Regions from separate parts of the Peribacillus sp. NPDC056705 genome, predicted to be linked through region 1. Evidence: riboswitches for the same ligand, from Rfam matches in the RefSeq annotation. Region 1 holds a riboswitch; each other region holds the start of a gene.

Region 1 (4,486 bases):
CCTTCGCTCCCTCCGATTGGAGAAAGCTTATCGGTTTTTTTCCGTCGAATCCGATCGCGCCATAAGCGAAATCGTGGACCACACAAATGGAATGCTCTTTTGCGAAGGAGACGGTTTCATCAAAGAAACTATCAGTTGCAGAAGCACCTGTGGGATTATTCGGATAGTTCAAGAACATCATTTTGGCTTTATCAAGTACTTCTTTATGTATTTCATCATATTTCGGAAGAAAACCATTTTCTTCTGTCAGAGGCATGAGTTCGGTCTTTGCCCGGGCTAAAACAACTCCGGAAAGATAATCGGGATAGCCGGGATCTGGAACAAGGATCGTATCACCTGGATTCAATAAACACTGCGGCAGTTCGACAAGACCTGCCTTCCCCCCGAAGAGAATCGCCACTTCGCTATTCGGATCCAGCTTGACACCGTATTCTCGTTCATAAAAGACGGCGGCAGCATCTTTTAAATATTGATGTCCCCGGAATGGCGAATATTTATGATTAATCGTTTTTTCAGCAGCCGACTGCAAACTTTTCACGATATGTTCTGGCGTCGGCTGATCAGGGTTTCCCTGGCCTAAATTAATGACATCATGTCCTTGCTCCGTTATTGCATTGACTTTTGCGACTAGTGAAGCAAAAAACTGCTTGGGCAGGTCCTGAAGCTGGCCGGATTTTTCGAATTGCAACATTTATACACCTTCTCTGAAATTTCTTGAAATTCTAGTCACAAATGATATATGTTTATCATAGTCTTGTAAAGCATTTTTTACATGTGGAGGTTTTAATCGATGAAATGGAAAATAGCTTGTATTCAAATGGATATAGCCTTTGGTCAACCGGATATCAATTTTCAGGTTGCAGAACAATGGTTGGAAAAAGCAACACGGTCAGAACCCGATATCGTCATTTTACCGGAGCTTTGGACAACAGGATACGACTTGACCAGGTTAAATGAGATTGCTGATCACGAGGCAGAAAAAACGATTGAATTTTTAAAAACACAGGCACAAAAACACCAAATTCACATCATAGGCGGTTCCATCGCGAAAAAGACAAGCAAGGGAATCTATAACACGATGATCATCATCGATAAACATGGGAATCTCATTAAAGAATATGATAAGCTTCACTTATTTCAGTTAATGGATGAACATCATTTCCTGCAGCCAGGAGAAAAAGATGGTTTATTTACTCTTGATGAAAAAATATGTGCTGGATTCATTTGTTATGACATCCGTTTCCCTGAATGGCAGCGTGCCCATACCGTTCAAGGCGCCGAAGTTCTATTCGTAACGGCGGAATGGCCAAAGCCGAGACTCGATCACTGGAGAGCCTTATTGATTAGCCGTGCCATCGAGAACCAAGCCTATGTTGTAGCCGTTAATCGTTCAGGTTCGGATGTCAATAATACATTTGCTGGTCATTCCTTGATTATTGATCCATGGGGGAATCTCATTAGTGAAGCCGGAGAAGGAAACGAACTCTTGACAGGCACCTTGGATTTCAATAAAGTTACGGAAGCCCGAAACAAAATACCTGTATTCGAAGATCGCCGCCCTGATTTTTATTAATTTACCCATTGACAAACTATTCAAAAGGTTGTTATTATTTTCCCGAAGATTAAAATTTCAGAAAACATTTACTCTTATCAAGAGCAGGCTGAGGGATAAAGGCCCTATGAAGCCCAGCAACCGACTGTAATACCATTGTGAAATGGGGCGGATTCACCGCCGGATTATAAAATCCACAGAGCACGGTGCTAATTCCACCAGAATTCATTTTCTGGAAGATAAGAGGTCCGAAGCCAAAACTTCTGCCTCTTTCTATATGAAAGAGGCTTTTTTATTCTTATTTTGATTCTGGAGGGAAAAAGAATGACTCAAAACCATTCAAATTTTAAGAGATTGACAAACGAAACAGCTATAACCCTTGCAAAAAAACTTGGGTTGGTCAATGCGGATGCAAGTTTAAAGTGTAAAGAAATCGGCGATGGAAACTTAAATTATGTTTTTCATGTTACAGACATGCACACAAATAAAGGAATAATCATCAAACAAGCGGTCCCTTATGCCAAGGTACTTGGTGAAAGCTGGCCGCTGACATTGAAAAGGGCTGCCATTGAAGCGAATGCGCTGATTCATTTCAAAAGTTATTGCCCTGAATTCGTACCGCAAGTCTATTATTCGGATGAACAGCTTGCCATCACGGTCATGGAGGATTTATCGCACTTGAAAATCGTTAGAACAGGATTGATCGATGGCGATTCATATCCATTGCTTTCACAGCATATTGGTGAGTTTGTTGCTAAGACGGCATTTTATACATCCGATTATCATCTAGAACCATCTGCGAAAAAGGAAGTGGCCCGACATTTCACGAATCCAGAACTCTGCAAAATCACTGAGGTCTTTATTTTCACAGATCCATTTTTTGAGGAACTCCCAGGAGACTTCGAGGTGGAATTGACTGATGCCGCCAAAATTATCTGGAATGATCAAGAAGTGATACTTGAGGTCGCTAAGCTGAAACAAAGCTTTGAAACCGAGCAGGAAGCCTTACTTCATGGAGATTTACATACTGGAAGTATATTTGCAAGTGAAACTGAAACAAAGGTTATTGATCCGGAATTCGCTTTTTATGGACCCGTTGGTTTTGACCTTGGTCAATACACCGCCAACCTTCTCTTCCAGGCAGTCACACGCAATGGCGCTGGAAAGGAAGAGATTTTCACACACCTTCATGAATTTTGGAATGCCTTTGAAGAAACTTATACCGACTTATGGGAAGGTCAAAATAAAAGCCCATTCCGCCATGTGAAAGGTTATCTGCCTTACTTACTGACAAAATTCAAAAAAGATGCCTTCGGTTTTGCCGCCTGTGAACTGATTCGGCGAACCATTGGCCTTTCCCATGTTGCCGATTTAAACGTCATTGAAAATAAAGAGATAAGGATTGCTGCCAAAACGGCAACGTTGGAAATTGGTGCATTTTTAATTAAAAAACGGGAGGAATTAGATGTTCCAGCTGTCATTGAAGCGTTGAAGCAACGTACACTGCCATCTTATTCAACCATTTAAAAGGAGCCCTGCACATGACTACACTAGCACCCTTACCCTATTCGGTACACTGGGATGATACCCATATTACATTATTAAATCAACAAGCCCTACCTTCCATAACTGAATTTATTGAACTTCATTCAGTTAATGATGTATATGACAGCATTTTGACATTAAAAGTTCGCGGTGCGCCAGCAATTGGACTGACGGCAGCATTTGGTGTTGCACTTGGTGCCAAACAGGAAACAACCGCTGAATTAGGGGATTTCAAGAGAAATGTAACGAGGCATATTGAAAAACTCGCCTCTTCAAGGCCAACTGCAGTAAACCTTTTTTGGGCGTTAAGGAGGATGGAGAACACCTTGCATGCTGCGCAAAGCATTTCAGCTGCAAAGGAAGCACTTGTATCGGAGGCTAAAGCCATCTTTGCTGAAGATGAAGAAATGTGCAGGAAAATCGGGGAACATGGTTTATCCTTATTCACTAGAGGAGATTCCATACTAACCCATTGCAATGCTGGGGGAATTGCCACAGCTCGGTATGGCACAGCCTTGGCTCCTTTCCACCTGGCTAAAGAAAGGGACTTTCCGTTAAAAGTATACGCATGTGAAACCAGGCCTGTCCTGCAAGGTGCGCGTTTGACGGCTTGGGAATTGATGCAAGCGGGGGTTGATGTCACCTTAATTTCAGATAATATGGCTGCACATACGATTCACCAGAAACGAATAAATGGAATTATCGTCGGGGCAGACAGGATTGCGGCTAATGGAGATACAGCCAATAAAATCGGGACATTGGGATTGGCCATATTAGCCAAGCACTTTGGCATCCCCTTTTATGTGGCCGCACCATCAAGCACATTCGACCTTTCCATCGAATCAGGCACATCCATCCCGATCGAAGAACGGAATGAAGCGGAAATCACCTCCATTCAAGGTGTAAGGATCGCTCCGGAAAACGTGAAGACTTTCAATCCAGCCTTTGACGTTACACCAAATCATCTTATTACGAGCATCATTACCGAAAACGGCATCATAACACCGGATTTCAATAAAAACATTCCGCATTTTGTTAATTGATCCAGGTTCCTTTATTGGTGATAAAAAACGAGAAGGATTTTTATCCCTCTCGTTTTTTATAGATGATTATGAATATTCTTACGAGGTCTATAATACAATAATTCAAGTGAATTCGAACATATTCACTTAATATAAGGTTGTTCATAATAGTTCTTATTATTTTGAAAAGAACTCCTGAAGTGCCTTTTTATTTTTAGTGAAATCTATTTGCAAAACCGCTCCGGACTGGGGATATATTTCATCTTTAAAGCTCCCTTCCACTGGAACCCTTAAGGTTTCGACGGTGTCCGGTGTATGGAAGAAGGCTTTTGGACCCATTTCCATTAATGTTTTCAGACCAATATCT
Region 2 (4,486 bases), on a different contig from region 1:
TCATTGCAGCCCTCGAATTGTTCCCCTCCAAAATCCCCTGCCGTCAAATTCTCCGCTTGAAGCATGGTTCCCATCGCCCCGTCAAGAAGGAGTATTTTAGAATTTAACTGATCTTGAATCGCTTTTTTATTCATGTACTGCCACCTCTGATGTATGTTTACTATCGACTTTTCTAATATATTTCGTAAGTTCCGCCGTCATTTCATAGCGAAGGAACGGAGTGATTAAATATATGCCCTTGAATTTTTCCCTTGCCGCGTCCACTAGCTCTCGCGCGATATTCACTCCTTCAATCCTCGACTTTACAGGGTCATCCCCCGCTAACGCCATGGCTCTTCTAACATTATCAGGCAATTTGATGCCTGGGATTTCATTATGGATGAATTCGGCGTTCCTGGTGCTTGTCAAGGGCATGATACCGATGAAGATCGGGGTTTCTAAATGTTTTGTGGCTTCATATACTTCTTCGATCTGCTCCACGGAATAGATTGGCTGTGTCAAGAAGGATTGGGCACCGCAGGCAATCTTCTTTTCCATTCTCAGTACCGCTTTATCCAGATATTTCACATTGGGATTAAACGCTGCAGCAATTTTGAAATTTGCCCGTTGGCCCAAACTTTGACCCGAATAGGAAAGACCTTCATTAAATTGTTTGACCATACTTATTAGGTCAAAGGAAGATAAATCATAAACCGAAGTGGCGCCCGGGAAGTCCCCAATTTTTGAAGGGTCTCCGGTGATGATCAATATTTCGTTCAGACCCACCGTTTGCAGACCCATTAAATGTGACTGCAGTCCAATCAAATTTCGATCACGGCATGTTATATGCACCATTGGCTCTATATTCAATTGGTTCTTCAGTAAATTGGCCAGTGCATCATTCGATATCCTTGGTGAGGCAAGCGAATTATCGGCTAATGTAATGGAATCGACCCCTGCTTTTTTCAAAACCTCGGCACCAGTCATGAAGCTCTCTATACCTAACTTTTTCGGAGGATCAAGTTCAACTAGAATCGTCCTTTCTGTTTTGGCCTTTTCGAACAGGGGACGTTCCAATTCTCTATCATTCACTTCAATTATTTCTATTTCACGGGATTTCGTAAATTTCTCTTTCACAGGAGCCAAACTTCCAATCGCATTCTTTACAGCTTGAATATGCAGCGGAGTCGTTCCACAGCACCCTCCTATGATCGCGGCCCCCTGCTCACGAAGTTCTAGGGCACTTGAACCGAAGTATTCCGGCACAGCTTTATAGACGAGCCTTCCATCCACATAATCCGGGAGGCTGGCATTTGGGTATATGGCAATTGATGCTTGCTTTGGCAAACTCACTTCTTCCAAGGCCCGAATCATATGATGTGGACCGAGACGGCAATTCACCCCAACAACATCGGCACCCAGTTGCTCAAGTTTTTGAAAAGCTTCATTTAAATGGATTCCATTTTGAAGATTTCCCAGTTCATGCATCGAAACATTTGCTATGATCGGCAGTCCAGTTTCATATTTAACGATTTGCAGGACGGTTTCCAGTTCTTCCAGGTCATAAAATGTTTCCAAGAGAATCCCATCAGGGTTTTCCATCAAAAGACTGTATAGCTGTTCACGAAAACCCCGTTTTATCTCTTCCATGCTTAAATCCGATTTCCTGATGCTCCGCTGTGCCCCTATGGTACCGAAGACGTATGCCTTTCCTTTTGCCGCTTTTTTAGCAAGAATGACTCCCTGGCGATTGATTCTGCTTACTTCATCTTCAATTCCATACCGTTTCAATTTGTTGAAATTGGCTCCGTATGTATTCGATTGAAGGATATCTGCACCGGCTTCCAGATAGGCACGATGGATGGACTCTATTTGATCTGGGTTCGTACAGTTTAATTCCTCATAACATTGATCGATGCCATTTGAATACAATAAGGTCCCCATTGCCCCTTCCCCAACCAGTATTCTATCTTTCACGTCTTTACGAAAATCCATCATTACACCCTCTCTCAAAAACAATCCTGTTTTTGTCGTATTCTATGAGTATGAGAGAAAAGGAAAAAAAACCTTCTCAAAGAAGAAGGTTTTTTGAAACATTCTCCTCATCTATCAAGCTCTGCTTGCTGGATTTAGCACCTTTGCCTAAGCTGGTTGCTGAGGTTTCTTCGGGCCAGTCCCTCCACCTCTCTCGATAAGATCCATTTATATAATTTTCATAAGATTTCAAAATTTGATTATATTTAATTTACATTAATAATCTGTCAATTTCAATACCTGATCGACATTTTTTTCACTTTTGCAAAAATCATTCAACCTTTTGCAGCTTGAACACTCTTCAAAATCCTTTGTTTCCAGTCTTCCGCTAACGAGTCTAGTGTAAGTAAAGCCTTTGCGCCTTCCAGCCCATCTCGTTTATGAAGGAGTACCTCTGCTGCATAATGAACTGAAATTTTTTCCTGCAAACGATCTATCAGCCCAATATCGTTTTGTTTATTTATCGTTCCTTCTTGAAGTACTCTTGCAAAATAACCAGTGAAACTCGTTTTCAGCACGAGTTCCAAAAACTTAGGTTCTTGATTGAAATGGGAAATGGTCGAACAAGGTATCCTCCCCTGGTTAATTTGAACAATCACTTCGCCTATTTGATAAATATCGCCAATATATGTTGTTTCTTCCCTCATCCCCGCTACGGTTAAATTTTCACCGAATGCAGGGATTTCCAGTTTTTTAGAGAATTTTTCATTCCATATTGAATAATGCTCAAAGGGGTAAAAGCACAAAACGCGATCAGGACCTCCATGGAACTTTACATTACCAACCCCATCACCAATTATACCTGATTTAGTCACTGTCACATTATCCTGTTCTTGTTTATCCATTGCTGAATAGATTTCGATATTTGAAAAAATTTCTTGTTTCGGCTTCCCGGCATGAAGTGCTTTGATTTTTCCATTTTCCATTTTGCATCTTCCATTCATATTTAATTTATATCATCCTGTATGTATAAATTATACTAAAAGTCCATTTTATACTGTAGTTTTTTATAAGAATATGAAAATGCAAAAGCCTCATGAGCCGTTAAATGGGGGAAATATCATTGATTTCCAGAAAAATTCATAGGTTAGTTTCAGTAATTTTGTTGCTATTTCAGAATTAAATATGGTAGAATATGAACACAATATATAGTCGAAAACTACAACCGTTCGCCTATATGTTGATTTTCACGATTGAATTCCTCATTGTCGCTCTTTAGGGAGCGAATTTTTTTTGCCTTCATTTCCATCCACCATTTTCTTTTATTTCCATTCTGTTTCTTACATCGTGATCCACTTACATATTTGCACTTTCCTTACCTATGTAAATCTCCCCCCTATTAATTCACTTTCTTTACCATTTAGAAAGCAAATTACCTTGCTAAAACAAGCAGAAAGCCGAGCGACATCATGTGTCTTCCGCTCAGCTTCCTGTTTAAGCTTGCTTCTTTTTTTTCGGTGCCACTTTCTTTCGGGTCGTCTTTTTCATTTCCGTTTCATCATGTTTCGTACGGTCAATGGATGCCTGTAATGCCTCCATTAAATCGGTTACATTGTTGGAAATTGGTTCTTTTGTTTTGGCTGGAATCGTCGTCTGTCCTGCTTTCTTTGATTCAATCAATTCAAGTAACGCGGTTCGATAGTCATCGGTGTATTTTGTCGGATCGAAAGTAGTCGTTAATTGATCTATCAATAATACGGCAGTATCGATTTCTTTTTTTACAATGGTATCGTTGGCAGGAATATTCGGAACATCCGCTGTGGGGCGAACTTCATCCGGATAATGAATCGTTTCCATCACCAAGGTATTATCAACGACTCGGATTACCGCCATTTGTTCTTTGGAGCGAATGATGATTTTCGCTAGCCCTACCTTATTCGATTCCTTGAGTGCCTGTCTCAAAAGGGAATAAGCTTTTATCCCTCCGTCATTAGGAGACATGTAATAACTCCGGTTAAAATAAATGGGATCTATTTCTTCAATTTTAACGAAATCCACGATTTCCACGGCTTTTTCTTCGTTTTGTTTTTTCAGTTGTTCTAGTTCATTGTCTTCCAATACAACAAACTTTCCCTTTGTATACTCAAAAGCGCGGACTATATCATCCTTCCCCACTTCTTTCTGGCATACCGGGCAAACCTTTTCGTATTTAATCGGTGAATGACATTCCTTGTGCAACGTCCTCAAAGAAATATCCTTATCCTCCGTTGCAGCATGAAGTTTGATCGGAATGTTCACCAAACCGAATGATATGCTCCCCTTCCACATCGTATGCATATTCGTCACCTCATAACTTATTTTTAAAGAGAAGAACAATTTTATTATTCCCCTTTGTTCAAAAAAAACCGAAAAAACAATTGCCAACTCTAACACTTCGTTTTTTTGGCAAAATAATGTTAATCAATTATTTGCGGAGGTAAATACAAAAAATGAAACCGATGCTGCCTACCTATTACCCTGAAGCCCCCAATTC
Region 3 (4,486 bases), on a different contig from region 1:
ATATCATCCAGGCTGGCGAAAACATCGAACTTGCCCTCGATATGAATAAAGCACACTTTTTTGACAAAGGGACTGAACATCGCATTTTAGTGGAAGAAGATGAACAGATGCAGGAAAGCATGAAGTTATCTGCCAATTAAAAGCAAAAAGACCCATTCATTATGGGTCTTTTTACGTTTATTCAAATAAAAAGGATAGATTCATTCCTGGACCAACACCACTTCATCATGTCCGCATTCAGAGCATTTCATGAGATGCGGGCATTGGCCTTTTTGAAGGGATTTAGGGTATCCGTCGTTTTCTTTAAGTATGTCGATATCCATATAAGCACTGTAATCATCAGCATAGTCCATGAATTTCCCTTTATCATCAAGATCACTGCCGCATTTCGGGCAATTCACATGAATTTTTCTTAGACCGTTGCAAAGCGGGCATAAAGACATTGTTTTTCCTCCTGTTCACGATACCTATGATCTCAGTATTTGTTCATTCCATTATTTTAACCCATGGAAACACCCTCCCTAATACCAAGGGAGGGTACTTCCATTCAATTATTTATTAACCATGTTAGCAGGATCGACCCATGCTTTGAATTCATCTTCTGTCAGGAACTCCAATTTCAACGCAGCTTCTTTCAATGTTGAGTTGTCCTTGAATGCAGTTTTGGCGATTTTGGCTGCTTTTTCATAACCGATATGCGGGTTCAATGCTGTTACCAACATAAGGGAACGTTCTACATTTTCTTTGATTTTATCCTCATTTGCAGTGATGCCCACCGCACAATTATCGTTGAATGAATGAATGCCTTCCGTCAATAATTTTACCGTTTGCAGGAAGTTATAGATGATGACAGGCTTGAATACATTCAATTCAAAATTACCTTGGCTTGCTGCAAAGCCAATTGTAGCATCGTTACCCACGATTTGAGTTGCAATCATGGTAAGCGCTTCACTTTGTGTTGGATTGACTTTACCTGGCATGATGGAGCTGCCTGGCTCGTTTTCCGGAATGGCTATTTCGCCGATTCCGCTTCTTGGACCACTTGCCAGCCATCTGACATCGTTCGCAATTTTCATTAAATCCGCTGCCAATGCTTTTAAAGCGCCGTGTGCGTAGACGATTTCGTTATGGCTTGTCAATGCATGGAACTTATTATCAGATGTGACAAAAGGATATCCAGTATCAGCTGCAATTTGTTTGGCGGAAAGTCCCGGGAATTCTTTTTTTGTATTGATTCCGGTTCCTACAGCCGTTCCTCCTAGTGCAAGGTTCAATAATTTTTGGCTGCTTTCCTCAATCATCGCTAGATTTTTGTCGAGCATCGCTTTCCAGCCGGAAATCTCTTGTCCCAATGTTAATGGTGTAGCATCTTGAAGATGTGTCCGGCCAATTTTCACGACATCCCAAAATTCTTTTTCTTTTGTATCGAATGTATCACGAAGAGCTTTAATGGCAGGAACCAATTTTTCAGCGACTTCCATAAAGGCAGCAATATGCATGGCTGTCGGGAAAGTATCATTGGAGCTCTGTGCCTTGTTAACATCATCATTCGGATGAAGGGTTTCCGATTCACCGTTTTCTTTTAACCATTCATTTCCTTTGTTAGCGACCACTTCATTCACGTTCATATTACTTTGCGTACCGCTTCCCGTTTGCCAAACTACAAGCGGGAAATGCTCATCTAGCGTTCCTTCGAGGATTTCGCCGCAAATCTTGACGATGGCATTCTTTTTAACTTCCGAAAGATCACCAAGATCATAGTTCACCTTTGCCGCAGCTTGTTTAACGTATGCAAATGCACGAACTAATTCAATCGGCATTTTTTCGTTACCGATTTTGAAATTGTTACGGCTTCTCTCGGTTTGTGCTCCCCAATATTTATCAGCAGGAACTTTCACTTCACCCATCGTATCTCGTTCGATTCTGTATTCCATGTGTTCTCCTCCTATGTTTGCACTATTCATTGAGACCAATTTGCATATGAAATGAATAATGTCGTATTATTCTTTCTCTCCATACATTGTACAAACTTTATTATTTTAAAGCAAAAATATCCGCTGACCTTTCACTTTTTCCGAAAATTGCATGACCCTTCGTGTTTATATGAAGATTCGGATATTCTTTTTTTTAGATACATAAAGTGTTGTCGCACTAGGCACCAATTAACCTGGACATGAACATCCAAGCATTATCCATCCCAAAATGTCCTTGACAGTATTTTGTATATATAGTAAATTCAAAAGAAATTGAATAATCTAAACTCTTATCGAGAGAGGTAGAGGGAATGGCCCGATGACACCTCAGCAACCTTCATTTGTTTCAAACCAATGAAAAGGTGCTAATTCCACAAGTTTGTGAACTTGGAAGATAAGAAGAATGACTCGTCCTTACTTAATCAAAGTCTTCTTCTTAAAGAAGACTTTTTTTTATTTTATATAACTCAAAGGAGCAGTGAAAACCATGTACAAAACTGAAACATATCTTGCTCAATTAGGAAACCGCAGCGAAACGGCGACAGGAACAGTCAATCCGCCAGTATACTTTTCAACAGCTTTTCGCCATGAAGGAATTGGCCAATCGACGGGATTCGACTACACAAGGACAGGTAATCCTACACGCCAATTATTGGAGCGTTCCATCGCCGATCTGGAAAAAGGCGACCAAGGTTATGCCTGCAGTTCAGGAATGGCCGCCATTTCCACTATCCTTGCCCTTTTTAAATCAGGTGATGCCTGGATTGTCAGCGAAGATCTTTATGGTGGTACATATCGTCTGTTAGAACAAGGTTTTAAAAAATGGGGATTGCAGTGTGACTATGTAAACACTTGTTGTTTGGAGGATATAGAAAAAGCCATCACTCCTCACACGAAAGCCATCTTCATCGAAACTCCCACTAACCCTCTTATGCAGCAAACGGACATTAGCGCTGTTGCCGCATTGGCCAAACAAAATAATTTACTATTGATCGTTGATAATACTTTTTACACGCCTCTTATTCAACAACCCATCCTGCTTGGAGCGGATATCGTGATTCACAGTGCAACCAAGTATCTCGGTGGTCATAATGATGTGCTCGCCGGACTGATCGTTGCTAGCGGCGCTGAATTATGTGATGCACTAGCCTTCCATCATAATGGTACCGGAGCTGTCTTGAGCCCCTTTGATTCTTGGCTATTGATGCGTGGAATGAAAACCTTGGCATTGCGGATGGAGCGTCATGAAAAGAATGCCAAAATACTTGTAGGTTACTTGTCGGAACATGATTGTGTCACGGACGTATTGTATCCCGGCAAAGGCGGCATGATTTCATTCCGTATCATTGATGAATCGGCGGTCAACCCCTTTTTACAATCGCTCTCATTAATTTCCTTTGCAGAAAGCCTTGGAGGGGTTGAAAGCTTTATCACCTATCCTGCCACACAAACGCATGCCGATATACCGCTTGAAGTCAGAACGGCAAATGGAGTTTGTAATCGCCTGCTCCGCTTCTCCGTTGGCATCGAGGATAGCGATGATTTGATTCAGGACTTGCAGCAAGCATTCGCACATGTAAAAAGGGAGGCGCTACGATGACAGGTCATGATTTTAGCTTTGAAACGAAATTACTTCATAATCAGCATAAATTCGATCCGGCAACGGGCGGTGTGAGCGTCCCCATTCAGCATGCATCGACTTTCCATCAATCCGATATCGATCAATTTGGCAAATATGATTACAGCAGAAGCGGGAACCCGACTCGCGAAGCACTTGAAGACATCATTGCCGAACTTGAGGAAGGCACTCACGGCTTTGCTTTTTCTTCAGGTATGGCTGCCATTTCAACAGCCTTCCTGCTATTGTCTGCCGGGGATCATATCGTCATTTCCGAAGATGTTTACGGCGGAACATTCAGGATGGTCACAAGCGTATTGACTCGTTTCAATATTGAGCATACCTTCGTGGACATGACGGACCTTGAAAGCGTCAAAGCTGCCGTTCAGCCAAATACCAGGGCAATCTATATCGAAACGCCTTCAAATCCGTTACTTAAAGTGACCGATATTCAAGCCGTATGTGATATCGCCAAAAAAGCTGGTGCCTTAAGTTTTGTTGATAACACATTCTTGACCCCGGCATTGCAAAAACCGTTGAATCTGGGCGCTGATGTTGTCCTTCATAGCGCGACGAAGTTTTTATCCGGACATAGTGATGTGGTAGCTGGGCTTGCGGTAGTGAAAGATCCGGAATTGGCCGCAAGACTCGGTTCGCTCCAAAACTCCTTTGGAGCGGTCCTTGGTGTCCAGGATGCCTGGCTTGTAATGAGAGGTTTGAAAACCTTATCAGTTAGAATGGAACATTCACAAAAAGGGGCAGAAAAGATTGCAGCCTACTTAAAGGAACAGCCATTGGTGAAAAAAGTGTATTATCCCGGCCTTTCCGATCATCCACAGCACGCCATCCAGAAAGGCCAGTCACTTGGAGCGGGGGCGGTCCTATCATTTGAATT

What was found. A riboswitch is a leader RNA that binds a small molecule or an ion and turns the genes downstream of it on or off. The one in region 1 is predicted to bind S-adenosylmethionine.
Region 2: it holds a riboswitch for S-adenosylmethionine, as region 1 does, so the genes downstream of both, ACFRAK_RS23060 (bifunctional homocysteine S-methyltransferase/methylenetetrahydrofolate reductase) here and mtnK (S-methyl-5-thioribose kinase) in region 1, are expected to answer to the same signal.
Region 3: it holds a riboswitch for S-adenosylmethionine, as region 1 does, so the genes downstream of both, ACFRAK_RS08270 (methionine biosynthesis PLP-dependent protein) here and mtnK (S-methyl-5-thioribose kinase) in region 1, are expected to answer to the same signal.

The regions. Positions count from the first base shown of each region.
Region 1 is NZ_JBHTYI010000005.1:4,361-8,846, forward strand. Features, by position in the region: gene ACFRAK_RS08500 (pyridoxal phosphate-dependent aminotransferase) at 1-691, opposite strand, end outside; gene ACFRAK_RS08505 (carbon-nitrogen family hydrolase) at 791-1,573, shown strand; SAM riboswitch class I at 1,645-1,798, shown strand; gene mtnK (S-methyl-5-thioribose kinase) at 1,877-3,079, shown strand; gene mtnA (S-methyl-5-thioribose-1-phosphate isomerase) at 3,094-4,140, shown strand; gene ACFRAK_RS08520 (LCP family protein) at 4,297-4,486, opposite strand, start outside.
Region 2 is NZ_JBHTYI010000030.1:26,327-30,812, forward strand. Features, by position in the region: gene metH (methionine synthase) at 1-134, opposite strand, end outside; gene ACFRAK_RS23060 (bifunctional homocysteine S-methyltransferase/methylenetetrahydrofolate reductase) at 127-1,974, opposite strand; SAM riboswitch class I at 2,079-2,177, opposite strand; gene ACFRAK_RS23065 (MOSC domain-containing protein) at 2,289-2,939, opposite strand; gene ku (non-homologous end joining protein Ku) at 3,448-4,290, opposite strand; gene ligD (DNA ligase D) at 4,443-4,486, shown strand, end outside.
Region 3 is NZ_JBHTYI010000004.1:329,459-333,944, reverse strand. Features, by position in the region: gene ACFRAK_RS08285 (ABC transporter ATP-binding protein) at 1-140, shown strand, start outside; gene ACFRAK_RS08280 (hypothetical protein) at 201-443, opposite strand; gene fumC (class II fumarate hydratase) at 552-1,934, opposite strand; SAM riboswitch class I at 2,261-2,374, shown strand; gene ACFRAK_RS08270 (methionine biosynthesis PLP-dependent protein) at 2,461-3,573, shown strand; gene metC (cystathionine beta-lyase) at 3,570-4,486, shown strand, end outside.